Regions from separate parts of the Nostoc sp. DSM 114159 genome, predicted to be linked through region 1. Evidence: riboswitches for the same ligand, from Rfam matches in the RefSeq annotation. Region 1 holds a riboswitch; each other region holds the start of a gene.
What was found. A riboswitch is a leader RNA that binds a small molecule or an ion and turns the genes downstream of it on or off. The one in region 1 is predicted to bind cobalamin.

Region 1 (7,984 bases):
TCGGTAGTGAAACCACGGGTTTACCACCAGCAATTCTGTCAGATTGCGATGCTACCGTCTATATTCCCATGAGCCAACCAGGGGTTCGTAGCTTGAATCTGTCAGTGAGTGTAGCAATAGGCTTATTTGAAACCCGTCGCCAGTTAGGCTATTTAGAATAGTTGTTTACATGACTGCTTATAAGTGTATTTACTTATAAGCTTTCCATAAACCTATTAGACGATTTATTTGTGACTGTAAAATTTTTCTCGCTCGCAGCAAGAATATGTAAAACAATATACCAAAAAATGGGTTTATTCGCGAAATGTAGTGGAAGATACTTACAAGTATAGTAAGGTTATTATAAGAAATTTGTATATAAAACTTGGGATATTGCCAAATTTGAATGATAGATTTTGATGAATTTAAAACATCCTAAACTAGGAACGAAATTGCTAAAATCCAGTCATGTATTACATTTGAGCTATTTTTGCTCGATCGAGGACAGAAATTAGCCCAAAAGTAGCCGATAGTTAATACGGTTGTTTTTTAGGGAATAATCAACGTAAAGTCTCGTGTTGAGAAGACGGATGGGGTAGAAATATCTTGAAGATATCTACAGCAGGGGGCATAACTTTTCCAGAAGTCGCCGCAATTTAATTTTTAGCAGCGACTTGGACTTGGCAAATAATTTGTCCAGTCCCCGTGATTGACGCAAGACAAGCGCGGATAATGGTAAAGAATAAAATCTCGTCCTAAGTGGTGTTAGGAGTGGTTCGGACAAGTAAACACAGCAAAATTTAAGTTTTGCAAACAGATGTGAACTTGTCTAAATCAGAGAAGCAGGTTAATCTTGCGTAAGCATCTCTGGTGAATGTGATCTCGATCTATCATTTGTTGCGATCTAAATCATTGACTAGTATCCAACTGAAAAATCGAGGTTAGTTAAGCGCTAGTGATCGTAAGGAGGTCGTCTTTGAAACGAGCATTGAAAAAGAGAGTAAAAGCTGTGTTGAACAATACCCCTAGCAGCGATGATGCCCCGGTAGAACTGCTAAATGTGATGAATCCAAAAGTGAACAGCCGGGTGCGGACAAAAGCGGCGATGATTGGCTTGGCAATCTCTATGGGAGCAACCAGCCTTTTGGTGACTCGACAAAGCGATCAAGCCCAAGCAGCGGTGCCAGTAGGTAGCCAAAAGGCAACTTCAGCGATTCCTGCTGTTCCTGACACCAAAGTGAAATTTGCCTCCACAAAGCTGGAGTCCCAAGCAGTCTCATCAGCGAGCGTGCCGGAAAATCCTGTAATCGTGGAACCAACGGCAGTATCACAAGTGCCTGGGCTTGAAGCTAAATGGCAAGTCGCGGCAAGTGGAATATCTTTGCAAGTTCCTGCATCAAACACGTTTTCTCAAACAACAGCAGGTGATAAAAATTCCACTTACCTGAAGCCCAAAATGGCACAGGGATTGAACAATACCTTAGCCGAAACTAGTTTTCCAACAGTCAATAAGCTGTCTGACTATAGTGCTGATGGTGTTGATAGTACAAATACATCACTAACTGCCCAGCCACAAACAGTGGCAACGTCAACCGCAGTTAACAATGAAATAAATGCACAACTTAAGGCGCAACAAGAGTTCGCACTAAATCGCTTACAAGAAAAATCGAACCGCTTAAGAAAGAGTCTGGCGCAGTTGCAGTCTGGAGAGACCAAAAATTTATCACAAGCTGATATAGAATTGGCGCAGCCGACAACTGTGGTTGAGAAGACTGCATTAGCAGTCCAGTCAGATACTTCTAGCGATGCAAGCCAAGCGAACCTGGTATCGAAGTTAAAACAGAAGCCAAGAGACACTGCATCTGTACCATCGGCGCCAATAGTGATTGCCTCCTCGACGCATACAGCTTATGAAGTTAAACCTGGAGATACACTAGCAGCGATCGCCAGCAGATACAACACTTCAGTATCAGAACTAGTTAAAGCAAATAACCTCAATAATCCCAATGAACTGCGAATTAGTCAAAAACTAGTTATTCCTGCGGTTCAAATTCCTGCGGTTCAAATTCCTGCGGTTCAAATTCCTACCGTTAAAGTTGAGGCAACTGTAGCGAATCAGCCGACTTTTGTAGAGTCTAGCAAAACTCCTAATGTTGCTACCTCCCCTTTGAATATTGGTAGTGCTAACTCATATCTACCTAGTTCACCATCACCAACTATTGCCGACAACAGTAGCGTTACCGTCCCTGCACCGGTAACTGTACAGATTCAGGCAAATAGTGCAACCGACTTAGAAACGGCCCCCCCGACAGCTAAGTCTAATGGCGTCGGTGGTGATATTCCAGTGCCACAAGCTTTTGCCGAAATGCAACAGCCGAAGACACCAGTAAATAGGGTAGCAAGGGTAAACAATAACAATAATGACCGTTTGCGGGGCTTACAAGCGGAAATCCAGAGATTACAGCAGAAATATCGCGCTCAACAGTCTGGTAATTTAGTTGTGCCAGCAGCAGCGATCGAAGCAAATAATGCTGCTATACTCACTCCTATTTCTACGCCCAATAATTTCAGTGTACCTAACTCTGCATCTAGACCAAATAGTGTAGCAATACCAATTCCAGTTCCGACACCGATTCGGGCTAACTATAGCGTTCAGCCTAAGCCCCAATTGCGTACTACTGTACGCCCTACCGAAGCAGTAAACCCAGAATTCTTGCCTAATCTAGGTTCTGCTAGCCAGTGGACTCCCTCTCGGACTCAATCTGCGACAAGGGTGGCAACGCCTCCTGGAAAAGTAAATGCCTCTGACTCTTTAGGAAAGATGCGAGGAACCACAGTTTCTCCACAGGTATTACCGCCTTTGGCAGCAGTGGATCAATATCTTCCCAGACCCATTGACGAACTTACGCCTCCTCCATCTAGTTCAACTTTGGCTTATATCTGGCCAACGAAGGGTACTCTCACTTCTGGCTTTGGTATGCGTTGGGGAAGACCCCACAAGGGAATTGATATTGCTAACTCCACTGGCACGCCAGTTGTTGCCTCAGCTGACGGTACGATAGAAAAAGCCGGCTGGAACAATGGTGGCTACGGCAACCTCGTCGAAATCCATCATCCTGATGGCAGCAGCACTCGCTATGCTCATAACAGCAAGATTCTGGTGCAACCGGGTCAACAGGTACATCAAGGAGAAACAATTGCTTTAATGGGTACTACTGGTCACAGCACTGGCCCACACAGCCACTTTGAAATTCATCCATCAGGCAAGGGTGCTGTTAACCCAATAGCCTTTCTACCACAACGCCTGTAATTCTTAGTTGTCTTTAACTAAATCATTGCTTTGTTAGTTGAGGGAGTTTACCTCCCTCTTCTACTTTTATTACCTCAATAAGAATGAAAGTTCTAACAAAATTGCAAAACAGACTAGTCTTGAGCAAATTTATATGCTATAGTAGTTAATGATTTTGAAAAACATGGCTCAGTAGCTCAGTTGGTTAGAGCACGGGACTCATAAGCCTGGGGTCGTTGGTTCAACTCCGACCTGAGCCATTTTAAAAGTAAGATAATATAAGTGTTTCAGCTTCTAGGCATTTGTAGTACTAGGGAGCTGAATTGCTATATAAGCCTCTTTTGACTATCAAATGACTATGCTCATTCAACAGCGTGATAGTCATGAAAGTTGGAATTGAAGCCCTGAAAGGTCGTTTAATATCATATCCGGTTGAAGACTTATCATTTAGAGGGCAGTTCTTGCTGGGATCAGGGGGAAAGAGACTTTTGGGATTTTTGCACAGATCCGGTAATCATAAGTGATTAGCCGGACATGATATAAGATTAAGATTTACTATAGTTTGATTATTAATACTAATCAGAAATATTTATCTTTACATTTAGCTGACACTCCTGAAAATAGGTACATCCCGCATTGCATCTCTCGACCACAGGCTCATTGTTATTATCAAGCAAACTACCAGTTGTGCTGGTAACGAGCGATGACGTTCCTCTTCGACCTTAGTTTTAGCGTAGACGCTCTTAGCGGCTTGCCGAAGGCATCGCTTCTTCGATTGAAGTTGCTGGAATAGCCATCTCTATTGCTTTGAATATCTCAGTATTTTGTATCTTGTAATACATTAATGAGAATTCTTTCAGATACACCGTACTTGATTTCCATTTTTGGAAGCAATACCTAATTTACAACTGTTTGAGCCTTAACTGAACCGTATTGCGGCAGCTGTATTAAGAAAAAATCGCTGTTCAAAATTGGTAATAGTGATATAGTTACTCCAATCGGTTCTGATGGGGAGCAGCCATCGGACGCAAGGGGGAAAGTCTGGTGAAAATCCAGCACTGTCCCGCAACTGTGAACCTAAAATAGGTGAGTCAGGATGCCCGCCGGTTAGAATCAATTCGTTTACATAAATCTGCGAGGTACAGGTTATGAAAAGAAAACAGGCGTTAGTCAGTCTAACCCTGATGGGAGTTATCAGTTTTTATCTGGTAGTTGGTTTACCCAAACCCGCCTACGCTATGCACATTATGGAAGGTTTTTTACCAGTGCAGTGGGCGATTTTTTGGTGGATTGTGGCATTACCATTTTTTTTATTAGGATTGCGTAGTCTGACTCGCATTACTCAAGCTAACCCACAGCTAAAACTGCTACTAGGCCTGGCTGGTGCTTTCACTTTCGTGCTGTCAGCGTTAAAAATCCCTTCCGTCACGGGTAGCTGTTCTCATCCTACAGGGACGGGGTTAGGTGCGGTGCTGTTTGGCCCCCTCACTATGACGGTTTTGGGTAGTTTAGTATTGTTGTTTCAAGCTTTGTTACTAGCGCATGGCGGCTTAACGACGCTGGGAGCAAATGCTTTTTCAATGGCGATCGCTGGGCCATTTGCCGCTTACTGGATATATAATCTGACAATCAAGTTGGGTGGTAAACAAAAAATTGCGATATTTCTAGCAGCTGCGATCGCAGATTTACTCACTTACGTTATCACTTCTATCCAACTCGCCTTAGCTTTTCCTGCACCTATTGGTGGGTTTCTCGCTTCATTTACCAAGTTCGCCGGGATTTTTGCCATAACTCAAGTCCCTTTAGCAATTAGTGAAGGGTTGCTAACTGTATTGGTGTGGAACTGGCTGCAATCTTATAATCCTCAAGAGTTGGAATTGCTGAAATTAATCAAACGGGAACCCCAAAGAAATGAATCAGTCTAAAAAAGGGTTGAGTAACTGGCTGTTGGTAGTAGCTGTATTAGCTTTAGCAGTTGCACCGTTAATATTTGTCCGTGGTGGCGAATTTACAGGTTCCGATGACAAAGCAGAAATTGCTATTACTGAAATCCAACCTGGATATAAACCCTGGTTTAAATCATTTTTTGAACCAGCTAGTGGGGAAATAGAAAGTTTATTATTTGCTTCACAAGCAGCTTTAGGTGCTGGAGTAGTCGGTTATGCAATTGGGTTGTATAAAGGACGTTCCCAACAACAAAAACGTGAAGAATGAGCCTGCAAATAGACACTTTAGCTTATACCAATAGACTCCGGAGATTGCCACCAGAACATAAACTAATTTTTGCATTTACTACTCTTGCTATTTCCCTTGCCAGCCATCCGCTAGTACAAATTTTAATCATAGTTTGGATGAGTATTTGGACAGTAATTTATGCAAGAATTCCGGCTGGAGTTTATTTTCGGTTGTTAACGTTCACCATAGTTTTTTGTTTGACGAGTTTACCAGCCCTGATGGTAAATGGAGTTGCCATTCCTGATTTACAAAGCGTCAAATTAGATTCGTGGTATGGACTGACTCTCGGACACTTCTATATTTATATCAGCCATAGTGGCAGTATCCAAGCATTGGGACTTTTAACCAGAGCATTAGCCTCTGTTTCTTGCTTATATTTTCTCATGTTGACCGTCCCTTTCATAGAGATATTACAAACTCTGCGTTACTTACGATTCCCAGTGCTGTTAACCGATTTATTATTGCTAATGTATCGGTTTATTTTCATCCTGCTGAACACAGCCAATGAATTATGGACAGCACAAAATTCCCGTGGTGGCTACCGAACTTGGCGTAGTGGAATGAAAAGTTTAGCACTACTAATCGGACAACTATTACAGCGAACCTTAGAACGATATAGTCAGTTCTCTCTGGGACTGGAAGCACGAGGTTTTGTTGGTGAATTTCGAGTTTGGCATCAGAGTCGCTATCGTCCTCAATTACGGTATATTATCGAAGCGATTTTCGGCTGTGTAGTATTAATAGGATTGGACTTTTGGCGGAATGCAGGAATATTTACTTCAATTTGAGCAGGTATATTATACTTATCCTGGCGCACAACAATCAGCTTTGAATGGTGTAACATTGAACATTCCATTAGGTAAAAGATGTGCGTTAATTGGTCAGAATGGTTGTGGTAAAACAACATTATTTTTACTAGCTAATGGTCTATATAAACCTGATTCTGGAATTGTTCGGTGGCGTGGTGAACCGTTAAGTTATAATCGGAATTATCTGGCTAAATTAAGGCAAAATGTCGGGTTAGTATTTCAAGATCCAGAACAACAATTAGTAGCTTCTACTGTTGAAGAAGATATATCTTACGGTTTGTGTAATTTGGGTTTACCAGTATCGGAAATTCAACAGCGAGTAGAGCAAACATTAGTTGAATTTGGACTAACTACTTTAGCCCAAAGACCAGTACATCATCTGAGTTTGGGACAAAAAAAGCGAGTTTCTATTGCAGATGTGATGGTACTACAACCAGAACTATTAGTGCTGGATGAGCCTACTGCCTATTTAGATGTCAAACATACTCGTAATTTGATAGCAACTCTGAAAAAAATTCATCAAGATGGCACTACTTTAATAATGGCAACTCATGATTTAGATTTAGTCTATCGGTGGGCGGATTGGATTTTTGTTATGGATAAAGGGCGACTGATTTTAGAAGGCAAACCCCAAGATATATTTAGCCAGCGTACACTTTTAGAAGAGTTAGAGTTGGGCATACCATTGATATATGAGATGTTATTTAATGGGTTATCTGCTGAGTCAGGAGTAGTTAGAGAACGAGTGCAACAACGAATAGTAGAATTATTTCGCAATTTTTAATAATTTTACAGTTAGAGAATTTCAATAATGAAAGACAATGCTTCTATCAGGACTTAAATCTTTTTGAAGCAGAAACAAGCCTCAAACTCAGACATCACTATATATTTAAAAGAAGTCTTGGTTTTGTTTACCAAGACTTCAAGCGAATTTATTCGATTGAACACGCTTATACAATTGCTTATCCCAAATTGCTGAAGAAAGTTCCCCAAAGGATTCCTGTTACTCCTACAGCAATTAAAAGGTTAGTAAAAAACTTGCCTAATTCAATTTCTTGTCCAAGTGCTTTGTCATCTTGACCTGCGGTGAAAAACAATGACCAAGCTTGGTTAAGATTGATTTTCTCAAAGTTGGTGAAATCAGGTCGGAAAACAACGGGGCCAATCAAATCTTGTTTAGGGAAATCAAAATCAGTTCTCATAACTCTCCTTTAATTTTCTATGGGTTGATTGAATGTAATTTTTGAATAGTCGAAATTATTTACAAGCTTGTCAGCCATCCAATCAGGCCGTGTCCGGTGATTACTTCCACAGCGATAAGTGAGACGAAGCCAATCATTGCCAGACGACCATTGAGTTTTTCAGCATACTCGGTAAAGCCAACTCTTGGAGTTTGGTCTACATAAACTTTTGGTTCAACTGCAAAGTTGTTGAGTTAACCGAGTTCGTTGATGGTGAAGCCTTTGCTAGTCATGTTTTTTTCCTTTGCTGGTTTATGTAACTAAATATAACTATATGTGAATATTTTTTGCAAATGCTTGACAATGCAAGTAAGTGCGGTAAACCGTACTAAATCAGATCGTAGATACCGTATCTGTGAAAAGAAAGCAATTATTGCTTGTGTGCAAGCATCATTTTTTCGTGTTGCTGCCATTACTTTGATGGCGCAAGC
Region 2 (7,984 bases), 5.0 Mb from region 1:
GCTTTTTCCTTACGTTCGCTATAGCGGTCTGTGAGATAATCAACTTTGTCACGCAACAGCAAGGTAAATTTGTAAAGTTCTTCCATAACATCGACAACGCGATCGCGGTAGGGTAATCCTTGATAGTGTCGTCTTTGTTAAACTCCTGATATGCTTTGGCCACTGAGGATGGTTTTAAAGCATTCTCAGTTTATGAGAATGGCCACCAAGGAAAAAAATGTTTAGCAACCTCGTTAAGAAGTTTAATAACAGTGTTATTTACAAAATAACCAATGGTTTCTCCAATCTTTTGACCCCAGTCTTCTGCTATATATTTTCCTCCATCTCCTCCCAATTTCTCACCAATACCTATTTTGGCTTCCTCCTTAGCTTTCTCTGAACGATTTTCATTTAGTACAGTATTCGTAAATTCACCGAATTCTTTAAAAAAACCATTTTTCGCTTCCTCCTTAGCTTTCTCTGAACGATTTTCATTTAGTACAGAATCCACAAACGTTAACTTTTTCTCTTTAGGGATTGCATAGACAATTGTTTCCACAAGTGTTACCACGTTATATTTTTTACGACAGGAGACTGGGATAACGTTTTTGGTATCAAGACCAAACTTTTTAGCAACATCCTTTATCTTGGCATCAATATTTTTTTGCTGTTCACACCCAGGAATAGAGTTGTTTAAATCCCATTCATCCATCGGTTCAACCTTATCAACCTGGTTCAGCACAATGATAAAAGGCTTACCTTGTACCAAGTGAGGCTTGACAACATTGTGATAAAACTCTTCATCAGTACTAAAAGCTCTGTCATCTGCTTTGAGAACCCACAAAACTACGTCTAATTCTGGCAACTGTTTAGAATATAAATCTTTATATTCGATATCTCGCTCTTGACTTTCACCTACACCAGGTAAATCAACTAATTTGATATTTCCTGAACCCTCACCTACTGGATATTCCTGAGATTTTCGTGTAATAGATTCAATGTGACCGATAGGTGCAACGTCTTTTCCAAAAAGAGCGTTGCAAAGGCTTGATTTTCCTACACCTGTCTTACCGAGTATGCCTATTTTGGGCTGATAATTAAACGTTTTTGAAATAAAATTTTTTATTTTTGTTGCTACTCCAGGCTGTAGTTTGTAAAGGTGATCGAATTGGTCTAATACATTTTCTGGCATATTCATCATGAAGAACATCATCTTAGAGAAAGACTAGCTGTATTATTCCCAAAAAATCTATTTCATGATCACAAAGCATATATTTAGATTATAGATGTCATTATTTGAGATTTTGACGACATCGGGACAAAACCGCTTACCGTAAAGTATTCAGCGCCAGATTAACCCGCAAGTGCGTAGGCGTAGCCCGGCGTAGGCGTCACTTTTGAGTGGGAAATAAGAATCTTGAAAATTTGCTACTCCTGGATCGTTAAAAGCCAAATCTCCATTTTCGCCAACACCGAGATAGGATAAGTTATTACAATCTTTATTGAACAGGTATAATTTCTTTATTCACAAACTTAATCAATTGAGTGACTCGTTCTTTGATTTCATCGCGGACTCTCGGAAAAATTTCTGGTTGTTCTGCTGGATCGTCTAACTGCCAGTCTTCAAATACTTCTTGCACAACCCACTCAGGCGGCAAATTCACGCCACAGCCACACAAAGAAATCACTACATCAAAGTCTTGTGCTTGGAAATCATTGAGGGGTTTGGAGTGTTGATCGGTAATGTCGATACCGATTTCTTTCATAGTTGCGATCGCTTCTGGTCTGACCTGACTTGCTTCTAACCCAGAGCTAATCGCTGCAATTTTTCCCTTACCAAGAGTTTTAGCAAAACCTTCCGCCATTTGGGAACGGGCAGAATTTTTTTTGCAGACAAACATCACATGTTTCATGGTTCAACTCCTTTGAATAATTTGGCTAAATTTAAAAAGTTCTCGATTCAGATGGCAAAAAATAACGTTTTTCAAACCAGAAAGCTACATTAACCAGACCAATCAATACAGGCACTTCCACCAGAGGCCCGACAACGGCGGCAAAAGCAACACCCGAATTAATGCCAAATACTGCGATCGCAGTGGCGATCGCTAATTCAAAATTATTTCCTGCCGATGTAAACGCGACACTTGCGGCTCTAGAATAGTCTGTTTTAACGCGCCAAGCCATGTAAAAGCTGACCAGAAACATGATGATGAAGTAGACGATCAACGGAATTGCAATCTTCACCACATCGAAGGGGATCTGAACAATCAAATTCCCTTTCAAGCTGAACATAACCACGATTGTAAATAATAAAGCAATCAGTGTTATGGGGCTGATTTTAGCCACAAATTCCTCATGATACCACTGCTTACTTTTCACTTTTAATAAGAAGTAACGAGTGAAAAATCCAGCTAAAAACGGAATACCAAGATAGATAAACACACTTTTGGCAATCTCAGCAATGCTGACATTAACAACACTGCTTTGTAAGCCGAACAGTGGCGGCAGTACAGTAATCAAAAACCAGGCGTAAGGACTATAAAAGATGACTTGAAAGATACTATTAAAAGCAACTAAGCCAGCCGTATACTCTGTGTTACCTCGTGCCAAGTCACTCCACACAACTACCATTGCAATACATCGGGCTAATCCAATCAGAATCAATCCCGTCATGTATTCTGGATAGCTATGTAAGAAGATAGCCGCTAGAGCAAACATCAAAATTGGCCCAACGATCCAATTTTGAATTAGTGAAACACCAAGAATTTTTCCGTTGCGAAATACATCCCCTAATTCTTCATACCGCACCTTGGCTAAGGGCGGATACATCATCATAATTAACCCGATGGCGATCGGTATATTGGTTGCTTCCACCTGGAACTGATTGATAAAGGCTTCTACTCCAGGAAAGAAATAGCCTAGACCAACGCCGATCGCCATTGCTAAAAAAATCCACACGGTCAGGAAACGGTCAATAAAGGAGAGGCGTTTTGAAGTTTTTTTGTTCATTACAATTAACCCCATACATGAATGCAGGAGCTTTCAGCAGGAATTTCAGATTATTCAGTCTAAAATCTAAAATTCGTTGAGTTTATATCAAGAATATATCTTTATCATTTCAAAAAAAATTGATTTGTCAATGCCTAAAAAGCGAAAAGCCAACAAAATATTACAAAAAAAATTGATGTATTTTTAAATCTCGCAGGGGGGACGAATAGATAATATGGGGCTAAAACGGCGGAATTCTGCTAAATACTGCTCTAAGGCAGCAAACTGCGGTAGATTGAGGCTGTAGTAAATCCAGCGCCCTTCTTGACGAGCGCGAACTAAACCCGCTTCTTTCAGGGTTTTGAGGTGAAAAGACAGTTTAGATTGAGTGGTTCCCAGGTGGTCGCATAGGTCACACACGCATAGTTCTTGAGAGCGCAGCAGTTCTAATACCTGAATCCGTAGAGGGTCAGACAGGGCATGAAAGCCAGCAGCGATCGTGTCAGGAGTGAAGGTGCTATTAGAAGCCATCAACTTTTCTTGAAGTATTTCTTTATGGTAAATTCCCAATCATCGGTTAAATAATACCTTAACTAAAAAGAAAAGGTCAGTCTATAGTCGATTCTTGGTGGGAATCACAATCATTGAGAAATAGGGTACTTCGGCTGGATCGACTTCATCTAGGGGGATGATGCGTTGCTGTGATGTTGATGCCCGCTCAATATATCTTGCCCGTGATGCTAGGCCTAATTTATGCAAGATATCTCGTACTTTGGTAAAGTGACGACCTAGTTTCATAATTGCGGCGGCGTCGGTCATCAGCAGATGTGTAGTCAGTTCTTCTGCTGGCAAAGGGGCGGGTAAGACTGTGAGAATATCATTGTAGTAGGTGAAAGGTACACCCAAGGCTACCGGACAAGTCATCAGCGAGGAAACTCCGGGGACAACTTCTGTTTCGTACTGGTCGCATAACCGCGTGAACACGTACATGAACGAACCATAGAAAAATGGATCGCCCTCGCATAATACTACAACATCTCGACCTGCTGCTAAATGGTCAGCGATTGGTTGAATTTCCTGGTCATAAATAGACTGGGCCTTTTCTGGTTCCAAAGCGCGGGGGAGGTGAAATAGTACTTCGATTTGATTGCCAGGAAGATACTGCGCCACGATCGCTCTAGCAATACTTTCTTTATCTGTGGCTGATTGATAAGCTACCACAGGAGCCGCACGTAATAGCCGCAGTGCTTTGATGGTCAATAGTTCGGGATCGCCTGGACCGATACCAATTCCATAAAGACGACCTTTGGGTTGCATATTCATTCTTCCTCCGTTGCCAGGGCGTTAACTGCTGCTGCCGCGATCGCACTTCCACCGCGCCGACCGTGTAAGGTTAAAAATGGTACATTTCTGCTATCTGCTGCCAGTGCGGCTTTTGATTCTGCTGCACCGACAAACCCCACTGGAAAGCCTAAGATAATTGCAGGTTTGGGCGCTCCTTCATCAAGGATTTCTAACAATCGGAACAGGGCTGTGGGCGCATTCCCAATTGCAATTACTGAGCTTTCCAGGTGCGATCGCCATAATTCAAGAGCTGCCGCCGACCTTGTAGTACCCATACGCTGGGCAAGTTCTGGTACTTCTGGCTCGTTGAGGGTACAGATAACTTGATTGTTTGCAGACAACCGCCGTCTGGTAACGCCATCGGCAACCATGCGGCAATCGCACAGTATTGGCGCTCCATTTGCCAGTGCTGCTCTTGCGGATTGTACTGCTGTTGGTGAATATCCCAAGTCAGTGACAATATCCGTCATCCCACAGGCATGAATTAGACGTACAGCAACTTTTGCTACATCGGGTGGCAACACATCTAAGTTCGCTTCTGACCGGATGATTGCAAAAGAATTACGGTAAATTTCGTTGGCATCTCGGATATAGTCGGGCATTCAATTTGGGATTTTAAATTTGGGATTAATATATAAAAATCAAAAGGCTTAGATTGCCGACTTCTCTAAAAAGTTGGGAATCTTTTTGTTCGCAATTGATTGAGGGATTATATTAAATAATTGCTGTAATTGTTCCAGTGCAAATCGATTAGCAAATTCTCCAAAGGACTCATTAGAATTTAAGCGTTGAATTTTATATACATATAGCATCCGCTCTATTAATGCAGGTAGTTCGGCAAAAGTTACATATTGATATAGTTCGCGTCCGAATTTCTGATTGCTGTCACCAACATAAACGTGATAGCCTTCCACAGTTCTATTTTCAGCCTCAATGGTGACGCCGAGGAGAGTAATATCACTTTTGCTGTGCTGGGCACAAGATTTTTCGCAGCCAGTGAAGTGGATATTAACTGGGTAATCGAGAGTAACGCGAGTTTTAAGATACTCTGCCAATGCCAATGCATGACTTTTAGTGTCAGTGGCAGAAGCGGCGCAACCTTTTTTTCCCGAACAGGCAACTAATCCACCCTTGATATTGGTTGCAGAGCAATCTAATTCTAATAAACCAATTTCACTTTGGACATCAGCAACCCATTGCTGAGGAATATCTGTAAGGAGCAAATTTTGCCAAGGGGTTAGCCTGAGAGTTCCACTACCGTATTTTGCCGCTAAATCTGCTAAACCCCGCATCTGTCTACTTTCCAATCGACCAAGGGGCAAGACGACACCAATGTAAAATAAGCCTTGCTGACGTTGGGGATGAATGCCAATATGCTGATATTTCTCCCCTTTGCCTTGGTCTACGGTGTACACACAAGTCGAATTACCCCCCTTAATCCCCCCTTGGAAAGGGGGGAAACTAGAAATACAGTTCCCTCCCCTTTCCAAGCGATGCCCTGAGCTTGTCGAAGGGGGGAGGGTTAGGGAGGGGTAAAACTTACGCTTAAACTCAGATGAGTGAACTGTTTCAGACTTGTGTGTACACTGTAACTTGCCTTGCTGAGGGAGTAGGTCTTTTCTGTCACTGTACAAAAGAGAAAAAGGTAAACGCTGCTCAACTTCTTGGAGATAATTTTCACAACCCAAAGTATTCAATAACTCTCTTAGACGTAGCCGCCGCTTACTCGTAGTATGATCGCTATAAGCTAGATAGACATCCGCCAAAGCTGCTAAGACGGGCAAACAGTCTTCTGGTGGTAACAAAATTCCCGTATCGCTGGGGGGTTGACCCTTCTCACCAACACTGAGAGAGAGCCGAAAATAAACATTATCGTTAAGTAAGACAGCTGCAAAGGCGATATCATTCAAGCGATCGCCCACCTGAATTATCCCACCACCATCAAAGCAAACGCTGAATTTGGCCGACAGTCCCGAAAGCGCCGGATGTGCTGCAATATAATCATCCCAACCTTGAACAAAAGGGCGAGTATCGATTAATTCTAGCGGGTCGATACCAGCAGTTGGACTGGTCATAATATTGCGGATTTGGTCTACAACAGTATTGTCAGAACCCAATCCCATATTTTGGAGGTATTTCAGAACCTCAGCATTTATCCCGGTGCGGATTTCACGAACTTGCAGGTTAGCTCGATTAGTCACATCTATATAGCCGCCACCGTGCTGTTCTGCTATATCTGCGATTGCACGGCACTGCTGACTAGTAATAATTCCACCTGGTATTCTAACGCGAGATAATATCCCATCTGCGGCAGGAGTAGCATAAAACAAGCCGGGACAAGTGGCAAATCCAGAAACCAATTTTAGAACTCCTTCCCCGTGCAACGCAGGGAGTAGACGGTGAGTGTGTCTTGAGGACATCCTGAGAGTTGGCATTCTGACTTGGGTCATCCCATCACAGCTGCGGCACAGTCCCGGAATTTCACCGGAGTTTCCCAACTCTCAGCTTTAGTAATTTAGACTTTGTTGAGGTTATAGATATCAACCAGACATCATCCAGATAATCATTTTACATTACTATGGCGATAAATTTTAACTGAGCTTATCCACTACCGATCGCAAGATATAGTTCTTGAAGCTAATCTATAAATTGAATTTAGTCATGGCTCAGGCAGGAATGCTTGCAATACGGTTCGGTTAAAGGGGAAAGGGGAAAGGGGAATAAAAAACCTTTAACCGCAAACCCATTTCCCTTTTCCCCAAAGCTAATTCTGAGTTCAAAATGCTTATCCTAACTGTATTGGGAATGCTTGAGCCTTTTTGCTGAAAAACTTGCTTTAGAAAAAGTTAGGCGATCGCCGCTTCACGAGTAGCAACTTTGCTAAACTGATTTACTGGACGAGGTAAACCAAGATTTTCGCGCAGGGTTCGTGCTTCATACTCTGTACGGAACAGACCCCGACGTTGCAATTCAGGAATTACCAAGTCTACAAACTCATCCAATCCTCCCGGCAACCAGGGCGGCATAATATTAAAGCCATCTGCCCCGCCATTGACAAACCAATCTTCTAGCTGATCGGCAATTTGTTCTGGTGTGCCTAGAATCTGACGATGCCCACGCGCTCCAGCTATCGACAAATACAGTTGTCGAATCGTGAAATTTTCTCTCTTAGCTAGGTCAATCAGAAGTTGCTGACGGCTTTTACCCCCGTTAGTCTCTGGTAGCTCTGGCAACGGCCCGTCCAATGGATAGCCGGATAGGTCAAATCCACCGATCATTGAGCCAAGCAAATTTAAGCCGACCACCGGATCGATCAACTCCTGAATTCGATCGAATTTGTCTTTAGCTTCTTGCTCAGTTTTGCCGATAACTGGGAATACACCTGGCATAATCTTAAGATGCTCAGGTGAGCGCCCGTATTCAGCCAGTCTCCCCTTCACATCTTGATAAAAAGCCTGAGCTTCTGCCAAGGTCTGCTGGGCAGTGAAAATTACCTCCGCCGTTTGTGCAGCCAGATTCTTACCATCCTCGGAAGACCCAGCTTGAATAATCACCGGATAACCCTGGATAGGACGCGCCACATTTAGCGGCCCACGCACTGAAAAATGCTCGCCTTTGTGGTTGGGAACGTGCAGTTTATTGGGATCGAAGTAAATACCCGATTCTTTATCAT
Region 3 (7,984 bases), 140 kb from region 1:
TTACACCTGGTTCAATTATCTCAGTTGCCGGGTAAACCACACAACCAATAGCGCGTTCAGCACCGATACTAGTTTCAATAATCCCATCTGGATCGACAGATTTAATTCGCGTACCTTCAAACTCACCGCCATGCTGACGAAAGTACCACCAAGGAACGCCATTTTGGGCTGTCACCACCATTGTTTGAGCATCGTAGAGTGCTGGGAGAAAAGGTGCGATCGCCGGAACACTGTGAGCCTTCACAGTTAAAATTACTACATCTTGCGCCCCTGCTGACTGGATATCGCTAGTTGCCAGAAATGGAGTAGCAATTTGGCTAGAACCATCTGCCATGAACAACTTCAGCCCATTTTTTTGAATTGCCTCCAAATGAGAACCACGCGCGATTAATGTCACCTCTTCACCTGCTAGTGCCAATTTTGCCCCTAAATATCCACCAATCGCACCCGCGCCAACAATACAGATTTTCATTTGTTCAAAAGAATTATTAAGTCGTGGAATACGGTATCCAGTCGCTTTTACCCTCAGCAAAAAGCGGGGTGAGATTTATAGAAAGTGGTATTATCTGAATTAATTATCTATCAATGTTTGCGGTACTGTACTTCGTGGTTGAATTCATCTTGGTTAGACTCAATATTTTTAAAAAATGTCGATCTGACAAACCCTAGATTCTGTAGTAAGGCAATAGAACGGTGATTTTTTACATCAACGTCAGCACTAAAATCAAGATTTTTGTATGTCTCAACTAAATAATTAATCATACACTTCACCGCTTCGAGCGCATAACCTTTTCCCCAGAAATTAGGGAAAAATACATATCCAAGCGTTGCACTATTATCTATAGTAATTGTTGCTTGAACATATCCAACGTAGCATTTCTCCACAATAGACCAGACAGCCCAGTTCAACCAAATCTCCGTTCCATCCGGTGATTGACGACGTGCCAAAACCACGTAGCGATCGCGAAGCAATTGAACGCTTTGTGGCGGCACATCTTCAATAAACTTGTATATACTAGCACTCTGTAATCCATTAAAAAGCAGTTCGGCATGATATGGTTCTAGTGGTTCTAAACAGAGTCGTTGAGAGTACATTTTCATTTGCGATCTAGACCGAATACCTTCGACTAGCTTACCTTCAACATCAATCTGTGAATGTAACAGTACCCGATATTGATTAACCCTCAAACAGCTACGCTTTGCAGCGCTGACAGCAGGTCTTGATAAACAGATTTTGAGGCAGCTACAATCAATCCAGGCATACTATAATTTTGACAAGTATGCAGTGGCGGTAAAGTCGAACCGTCCAGAGTAGTTACAATCCAGCCAGCCTCTTTTGCAATAAAAGCGAGTGCAGCACTATCAAGAAATTTGCCCGATTTAATCGCTGCCCCACTCAAATCGCCACTGAGAATACCATTGAGATTGGGGATTTGAATATCACTAGAGTAATCATTCGCTATATCGATTACTTTATATCGATCTTTTAATAAATGTGCGATGGAATTCATTCCCCACCCCAATAAAATAGAAGGTTTGGCGGATGTTATATCTAATGGGGCACAGGCTTCTAAGTTCATGTCTAGCGTGCCTTTAAAAGCACCTTCACCTCGAAGGGCGTAAAAATAAACGTTTTGGGCAGGAGAAATGGCAATTACGGCTTCAAAGTCATCCGCATTTAGAATACTGAGAATAATTTGATAATTAGAATGTCCATCCATATAAAACTTCGTACCATCAATCGGGTCAAGTGTTACTAAGTAATCACCTTCTGAACCGAGTTCGATAGCGCGAAAATATTTGGTATTATTAGAACTTTCATATTCTTCACCATAAAAGCGAATATCTGGAAAAGTTCCTAGTAATACTACTTCTACTAGATTTTGAATAGCCACATCTGCATCAGTAAGGGCGGCACTAAAAAAGTTGTTTGCTTGTTCTTTGGCAGGAAGTGCAGCAATTTTTGGTTGTAGAAAATGGGCATAGGCTGCTGCTACTTTCAGATGGGGAAGTAAAGTCTCTAAAATTAATCGAGTAGTTGGTGTTGTGGACATTGCAGCAAACTCCTTTTAGAAATAGTCTATCGTCAGCAGGCGATAGAATTCTATATCTAGACAAAATTACGGTATCATTTGGATGCAATGATACCACCGTTGCTATATTACTTTAATCTGTATGTTTCAATGAACCATAGAAAAATCGCAAGTTTTCTAGTAAATTTAAGAGTCTAAGACCGAACGTCAACACTTAGTACAGTATTTCATTAAATAATCGCGAATTAAATTTGACCATACCCTACAATGCTAATGCGGCGGCTGCATTGTTAATGCATCGGCTTGCATTGTTAATGGATCGGCGGCCTTGTTAATGCATCGGCTTGCATTGTTAATGGATCGGCGGCCTTGTTAATGCATCGGCTTGCATTGTTAATGGATCGGCGGCCTTGTTAATGCGGTGGCTTACATTGTTAATGCGGTGGCTTGCATTGTTAAGGGAACTCCAAGAAATAAATTATCCAATATTGTGGGGTGAGCATCTTGCCATTGGTGTCAACTTAACGTGAAAGTCAGCCTATAACCAGCTTTTAGATATTGTCTCGTTCCCAGTCTCCGACTGGGAATGCCGTCAAGGAGGCTCCGCCTCCCTTGCTGGCGGCAGAGCCGCCAAGAGCAACATTTCCAGCCTCTAGGCTGGAAACGAGATTTGAAAAGGCTTTTTAACTTAAGTTGACACCAATGGCATCTTGGCCGCCACATAAACGCGTAGCAAGATCCCTATAAGGGTACAATTTTGAATTGTTATTGATGGTTTTAGGAAACTTTTTCGAGTTTCTTCTGAGTAAATTTGGATAGATTGTGGCCTTTGAGTACTGAAAATGTGCCAAGAGTACCAAGAATGAGTAAGCTCAGGATAGAAGTAGGTTCAGGAACAGTGACTATAGTTGCAGAAAAACTAATAGGTAACTCACTATCTTCTAATCCTAAATTTTCAAAACCTGGTATGATTGGCGGCGCAGAAAATACCTCTAAATAACCTGGTGTCGGCAAAAAACTCGCAAAAAATGGACTAGAATAGTTTCCTCCCGAAGTGGAATACCCAAAACCATCACCTGTTAACTGCTGAGTATTAAGACTAATTAAATTATCAACATTAAAAGGTTCGTTTCCGGGGATCGGAGTCCCAGCGGGTTGCAAACCAGTAATTGTTTCACCATTTCGCGTACCAGTAATTCCAGTAATTAAGTAAAAACCCAAATCATTAGGGGTGTCATTAGTGGTGAAAGTACCATTCGCCTCTATGCCAGTACCAGAATAATTCCAACTCCAACTTAAAGCAGAAGCAGATGGCATTGTCCCGAAAACTAATCCAGATGTGGTGACGAGGGCTATGGCAGATAGAGTTAGATTTTTCATGGAAGTCGTTACTGCGATCGCGGATCTTGTAGAAGGCTCCCGTGTATTATACGGAAGGAAAGATAGTATTATCAATCTTGGCTATTTCCTTAGCAGCGATTGCATAACCACGCCAAAGCAGCATCAACATTACTAACCTGCTCCCCTGGCGGGATCGCTGGACGATTTACCATCACAACCTTTACGCCGAGTTCTCGCGCTGCAATTATCTTGGGCTTTGTGGCATCGCCACCGCTATTTTTGCTGACGATGGTATCAATGTTATTCTGAATCAGAATTTGTCTTTCATTATTGAGAGTAAAAGGGCCGCGATCGCACAATACCATCCCCGGCGGTACTAAAGCATCATCGCTAGGAGGGTCAATCATCCGCATCAAAAACCAAATTTTCTCTAAATGAGCAAAAGCGGCGAGTTCTTGCCTACCAACTGTCAAAAACACTCGCTGTGACTGATTTTGCAGCACGGTTGCTGCGGCTGCAACACTATCAACTTCAATCCAGCGATCGCCACTTTCTTTTTCCCAAGGCGGACGGATTAACATCAAACGGGGAACTCCAACTTCCGTTGCTGCATCTGCCGCATTGCAGGAAATCTGACTAGCAAAAGGATGGGTTGCATCAATTAATAAGTCGATTTGCATGACTCGCAGATAGCTAGCCAATCCAGCCACACCGCCGAAGCCTCCAACCCGTAAATCGCCCAGAGGTACTGACGGTTCGCGGGTGCGGCCAGCTAGAGAGGTGATTACTTCTAACCCTTGGATAGTCGTAACTTTGGCAGCTAATTCTGCTGCATCACCTGTCCCACCCAGAATCAAAACGCGCATCATTAAGATAAAGGTGGAATTTTTGCTAAAATCCCCTTTTTCATCGCTTCTGGACGTTCTGACCAAGGCAGCAAACCATCTGCTTTAGCATAGTATTGACTAGCACATTCCAATACCGCAGACGCACTCCCATCAACGGCTAAATCACCAAATAAATATGTTAATTTGCCTTTGGCACTAAAGGCAACTACACAAGAACGATTACAAGCACTCATGCATTCAACTTCCTGAATCGGGAATCGATCTCGTAACTCCCAATCTTGTGCCAGCTGCTGAAGTTGGTGTAAAAGTTTTTCACCACCACTTTCACCTAAGCGTTTTCCATTTTGCCAAACACTGGCACAGGTTTTGCAAACAAATAAAGTATGTTCAGCAACTTCCATTGGACTGGTTGGGGAAATATTTACAGTCGTAGTCATCTGTACCTCGCAGATATGTGAAACTAATAAATCTATTTCGGCGGGCATCCTGACTCACTCAATTTGAGATTTTCGATTTAGTTCCTGAATCTCAAATTAGTTCACAGTTGCGGGACAGTGCCGGATTTGCACCGAACTTTCCCCGTTACCTCTGGTGGCTGACTCCCACCAGAACCGAATAACCTTATCGATCGTACACTAAAGTTATCGGAGAATACGAAACAGCAAACTTTGCGCTCACGCTCAAACTGGACGACAACTAGATAAAATACTGTGCATCTTTACTACTTTAACGTGAGTCTCCAACGGAGGCGCACCTGCGGGAAGGGCGAAAGAAACAAGTCAAATCCTCTTCCCTTCTGCCTCCTGCCTCCTGCCTCCTGCCTTGTTTCTTAGGAGTTCGATGAACTTCTCCCGGACAACCTCCCTCTCCCACAGGCAAAGGGAGGAGCTACGAAAGATTAGGGTTTTGGCTCCCCTCTCCGTGTCGGGGAGGGGTTGGGAGAGAGGTCAAAAAAGGGCTTGTCGAACTCACGTTACTTTAACTGTATCAGTTAGAACTTAAGGGGTGGACATCTACAATTTTGAGCGAACAACACAAAGCATCGCCGTATTCTGTACCTAATAAATCAAGCCAAGGTAGAGAACTAGATGTAAGTTGATGAGGCAGTATGTTGCTTTATTGTTGTAACATTTTCAACAGAACCTCTGGGCTGTCCATTTTATCCATGACAACCTCAATAAAAGCAAGTTGGTCATGGTTTTGTTGAGCTGTTTGTAATGCTTTGTCTAACTGGGATTCGGTACTAACTTTAATTGCCCAGGCATTGCCAGCGAAAACTTCAGGAAGCTGATGATAATTCCAAGGTTGAATGTCGTTATAGGGCATACGTTCACCGTGAATATCACGCTCTATAGTATATCCATCATTGTTGAGTAAAAAAATAATCGGTTTTAGATTATAGCGTAAGATGGTTGAAAGTTCTTGTGCAGTCATTTGGAAAGACCCGTCACCAACTAGTAGGATAGAGCGACGTTGTGATGCGGCAATGGCACAACCAAGTAATGAACCAACAGAGTAACCAATCGAGCCCCAAAGTACTTGCCCAACGAAAGTAGCTCCTTTTGGTAAAGGAACGGTAGAAGCCCCAAACAAACAAGTTCCAGTCTCGGCAACAATAATGTCATCTTCTTGGAGAAAATGAGCAAATCTATACCAAAAATGTTGCTGCGAAATCGGTGCCGAAGAGTCGCCAACGATAGGCTCTATAAAACCAGGATCTAAATTCTCTGTTGCTGATTTGAAGTAAAGCGTTTGAGGATCGCGGTGCTGCAACCGTTGGCTTAAAGCAGAAAGCACATCTGCCATAGCGACATTGTTGTATAAAGCATGTTTAACTTTTACATACTCCCCATGCACTTCAATAGTTTGGCTGGGATCGAGTTTGGCAGAAAACTTGCCTGTGTTGAAATCAGTCATCAAAGCACCGATAGTTAAAACACAATCTGCCTGCTCAATACGTTTTCTAACAGATTCCTCACTGGCAGCACCATTATATATGCCGATGAATTGGGGGTGGCTTTCTTCTAGCAATCCTTTGCCCATGTTCATCGTGGCATAAGGGTATCCGGTAGCTGTTAGCAGTTCTCGCAATTGTTCATGCAAGTGATAACGAGCTACACCAATATCAGCAATAATCACAGGTTGGGAAGCTTTTTCCAGTATATTTACACAGACATCAACTATTTCTGCTATTGTAGCGCCATCACTCTGAAATACAGGGGGTATAAACAAATCAGATGGTGCAGAAACCTCTGTGAGAGCAACATCCATAGGTATGGAAATATAAACAGGTAATTTCTTCAGCAAACAGATACCCAAAACTCTGTCAATTTCCGTTGTTGCATTTTCCTTTGTTAAATATGCTTGAGCCACCGTTACCTGTTGATACATTCGGGCAAAGATTGAAAAATCACCAGTACCAAACGTATGATGGACAAGTGAACCAAGAGCTTGAATTTTAGTTGCAGGAGCACCAGTAATCGCTACAACCGGAACGTGTTCAGCATAAGCGCCAGCGACACCATTAATAGCACTGAGTTCACCAACACCAAAGGTAGTTACTAATGCCGCAACACCATTAATCCGACCATAACCATCGGCAGCATAAGATGCGTTAAGTTCGTTGCAAGTAGGAATTAACTCGATGCCATCGTGGTTAACAATATAGTCGAGAAATTCCATATTATAGTCTCCAGCAACGCCAAAGATATGCTTGATGCCGATTTGCTCCAGACGAAGCAATAAATAGTCGCTAACAGTAAACTTTGCCATTGTCCAAGCCCAAATTTTACCCCTTTAGAGTATGAAAACTTTAACTTAGATGCGTATCTCTGAAGTAAGAATAGGATTGTGACTTTTGCCGTTCAGCTTAAAAACTGAGCATAATCATAGACGTTTATCTAAGAAGAACTTCTACCGGAAGGTTAAAAATCAAGATAAATAGTTATTTCTAAAGAATTAAAAGTATTTCTTGTAAGTGGTTCTTGAGAAAGATGTTTTCAAGACTAGGGTTTGGTGTCCTAGTTAATATGTACAATTTAGTTTGTTCATTTTTCAAATATAAAATTGATTTTTCTATTTAGCTCGATGAAAAAATAATACTAAAGTAGCCGAAATAACGAGTACTTAGAAAATAGCCTAGTGTTGATAAAATTTTTGAAAATAATCTAGTGGGATTTTGTTCTATGAATTACCTCATTGCAGTTTTACCAAACAAATCAAAAGCAGAAGCAGCTTATTCTGCCTTAACAAATGATGGTTTATCTCCAAACCAAGTAGATATCTTGGGCAATGGTTATAAAAGTGCTGATGATTACAACCTGATTGATCCGAATCAACAAGCTCGTAAAGGAGCAAAGCGATTATTATACTGGTTAGTACCTTTTGGGTTTATTGCTGGTTATGCCTTTAATTATCTAACTGGTATTGAAATCTTTGCGCTCAGTGATATTGGCAGCCATATTATTGGCGGAATTTTAGGAGCAGCTTCTGGTGTTTTAGGGGCTTATCTAGTAGGTGGTGGAGTTGGTCTTACCGTAGGTAGTGGTGATGCTTTGCCATATCGCAATCGTTTAAATGCAGGCAAGTATTTAATAGTGGTTAAAGGAACAGAGGAGCTAACCCGACGTGCTACGGGTATCTTACGCTCTTTTGAGCCGGAAAATATTCAAGGTTATGCAGAGCCAACTAGTGCTTAAAATAAATTGCTTTTGGCAATATACGCCAAGAATTAATTGTTAGCTCAAAGTCTAGAGGAATTAA

Region 2: it holds a riboswitch for cobalamin, as region 1 does, so the genes downstream of both, cobG (precorrin-3B synthase) here and ACR5KR_RS27030 (energy-coupling factor ABC transporter permease) in region 1, are expected to answer to the same signal.
Region 3: it holds a riboswitch for cobalamin, as region 1 does, so the genes downstream of both, ACR5KR_RS27685 (DUF1636 domain-containing protein) here and ACR5KR_RS27030 (energy-coupling factor ABC transporter permease) in region 1, are expected to answer to the same signal.

The regions. Positions count from the first base shown of each region.
Region 1 is NZ_JBPFEH010000001.1:6,401,551-6,409,534, forward strand. Features, by position in the region: gene ACR5KR_RS27010 (tRNA (cytidine(34)-2'-O)-methyltransferase) at 1-161, shown strand, start outside; gene ACR5KR_RS27015 (peptidoglycan DD-metalloendopeptidase family protein) at 956-3,289, shown strand; tRNA gene ACR5KR_RS27020 (tRNA-Met) at 3,455-3,528, shown strand; partial or broken gene ACR5KR_RS27025 (hypothetical protein) at 3,894-3,986, opposite strand; cobalamin riboswitch at 4,251-4,390, shown strand; gene ACR5KR_RS27030 (energy-coupling factor ABC transporter permease) at 4,417-5,193, shown strand; gene ACR5KR_RS27035 (energy-coupling factor ABC transporter substrate-binding protein) at 5,180-5,482, shown strand; gene cbiQ (cobalt ECF transporter T component CbiQ) at 5,479-6,291, shown strand; gene ACR5KR_RS27045 (energy-coupling factor ABC transporter ATP-binding protein) at 6,266-7,096, shown strand; gene ACR5KR_RS27050 (hypothetical protein) at 7,275-7,514, opposite strand; partial or broken gene ACR5KR_RS27055 (chlorophyll a/b-binding protein) at 7,574-7,786, opposite strand; gene ACR5KR_RS27060 (hypothetical protein) at 7,830-7,984, shown strand, end outside.
Region 2 is NZ_JBPFEH010000001.1:1,389,356-1,397,339, reverse strand. Features, by position in the region: partial or broken gene ACR5KR_RS05535 (arsenical resistance protein ArsH) at 1-169, opposite strand, end outside; gene ACR5KR_RS05530 (GTPase) at 191-1,180, opposite strand; partial or broken gene ACR5KR_RS05525 (glucosamine-6-phosphate deaminase) at 1,388-1,468, opposite strand; gene arsC (arsenate reductase, glutathione/glutaredoxin type) at 1,479-1,892, opposite strand; gene arsB (ACR3 family arsenite efflux transporter) at 1,924-2,988, opposite strand; gene ACR5KR_RS05510 (ArsR/SmtB family transcription factor) at 3,172-3,498, opposite strand; gene ACR5KR_RS05505 (precorrin-2 C(20)-methyltransferase) at 3,580-4,284, opposite strand; gene ACR5KR_RS05500 (precorrin-8X methylmutase) at 4,287-4,913, opposite strand; gene cobG (precorrin-3B synthase) at 4,962-6,746, opposite strand; adenosylcobalamin-variant (AdoCbl-variant) riboswitch at 6,733-6,816, opposite strand; gene ACR5KR_RS05490 (LLM class flavin-dependent oxidoreductase) at 7,158-7,984, opposite strand, start outside.
Region 3 is NZ_JBPFEH010000001.1:6,536,779-6,544,762, forward strand. Features, by position in the region: gene ACR5KR_RS27660 (2-dehydropantoate 2-reductase) at 1-472, opposite strand, end outside; gene ACR5KR_RS27665 (GNAT family N-acetyltransferase) at 583-1,101, opposite strand; gene ACR5KR_RS27670 (inositol monophosphatase family protein) at 1,185-2,054, opposite strand; gene ACR5KR_RS27675 (PEP-CTERM sorting domain-containing protein) at 2,811-3,413, opposite strand; gene ACR5KR_RS27680 (cobalt-precorrin-6A reductase) at 3,503-4,240, opposite strand; gene ACR5KR_RS27685 (DUF1636 domain-containing protein) at 4,243-4,659, opposite strand; cobalamin riboswitch at 4,682-4,853, opposite strand; gene ACR5KR_RS27690 (alpha-keto acid decarboxylase family protein) at 5,339-6,994, opposite strand; gene ACR5KR_RS27695 (hypothetical protein) at 7,408-7,920, shown strand.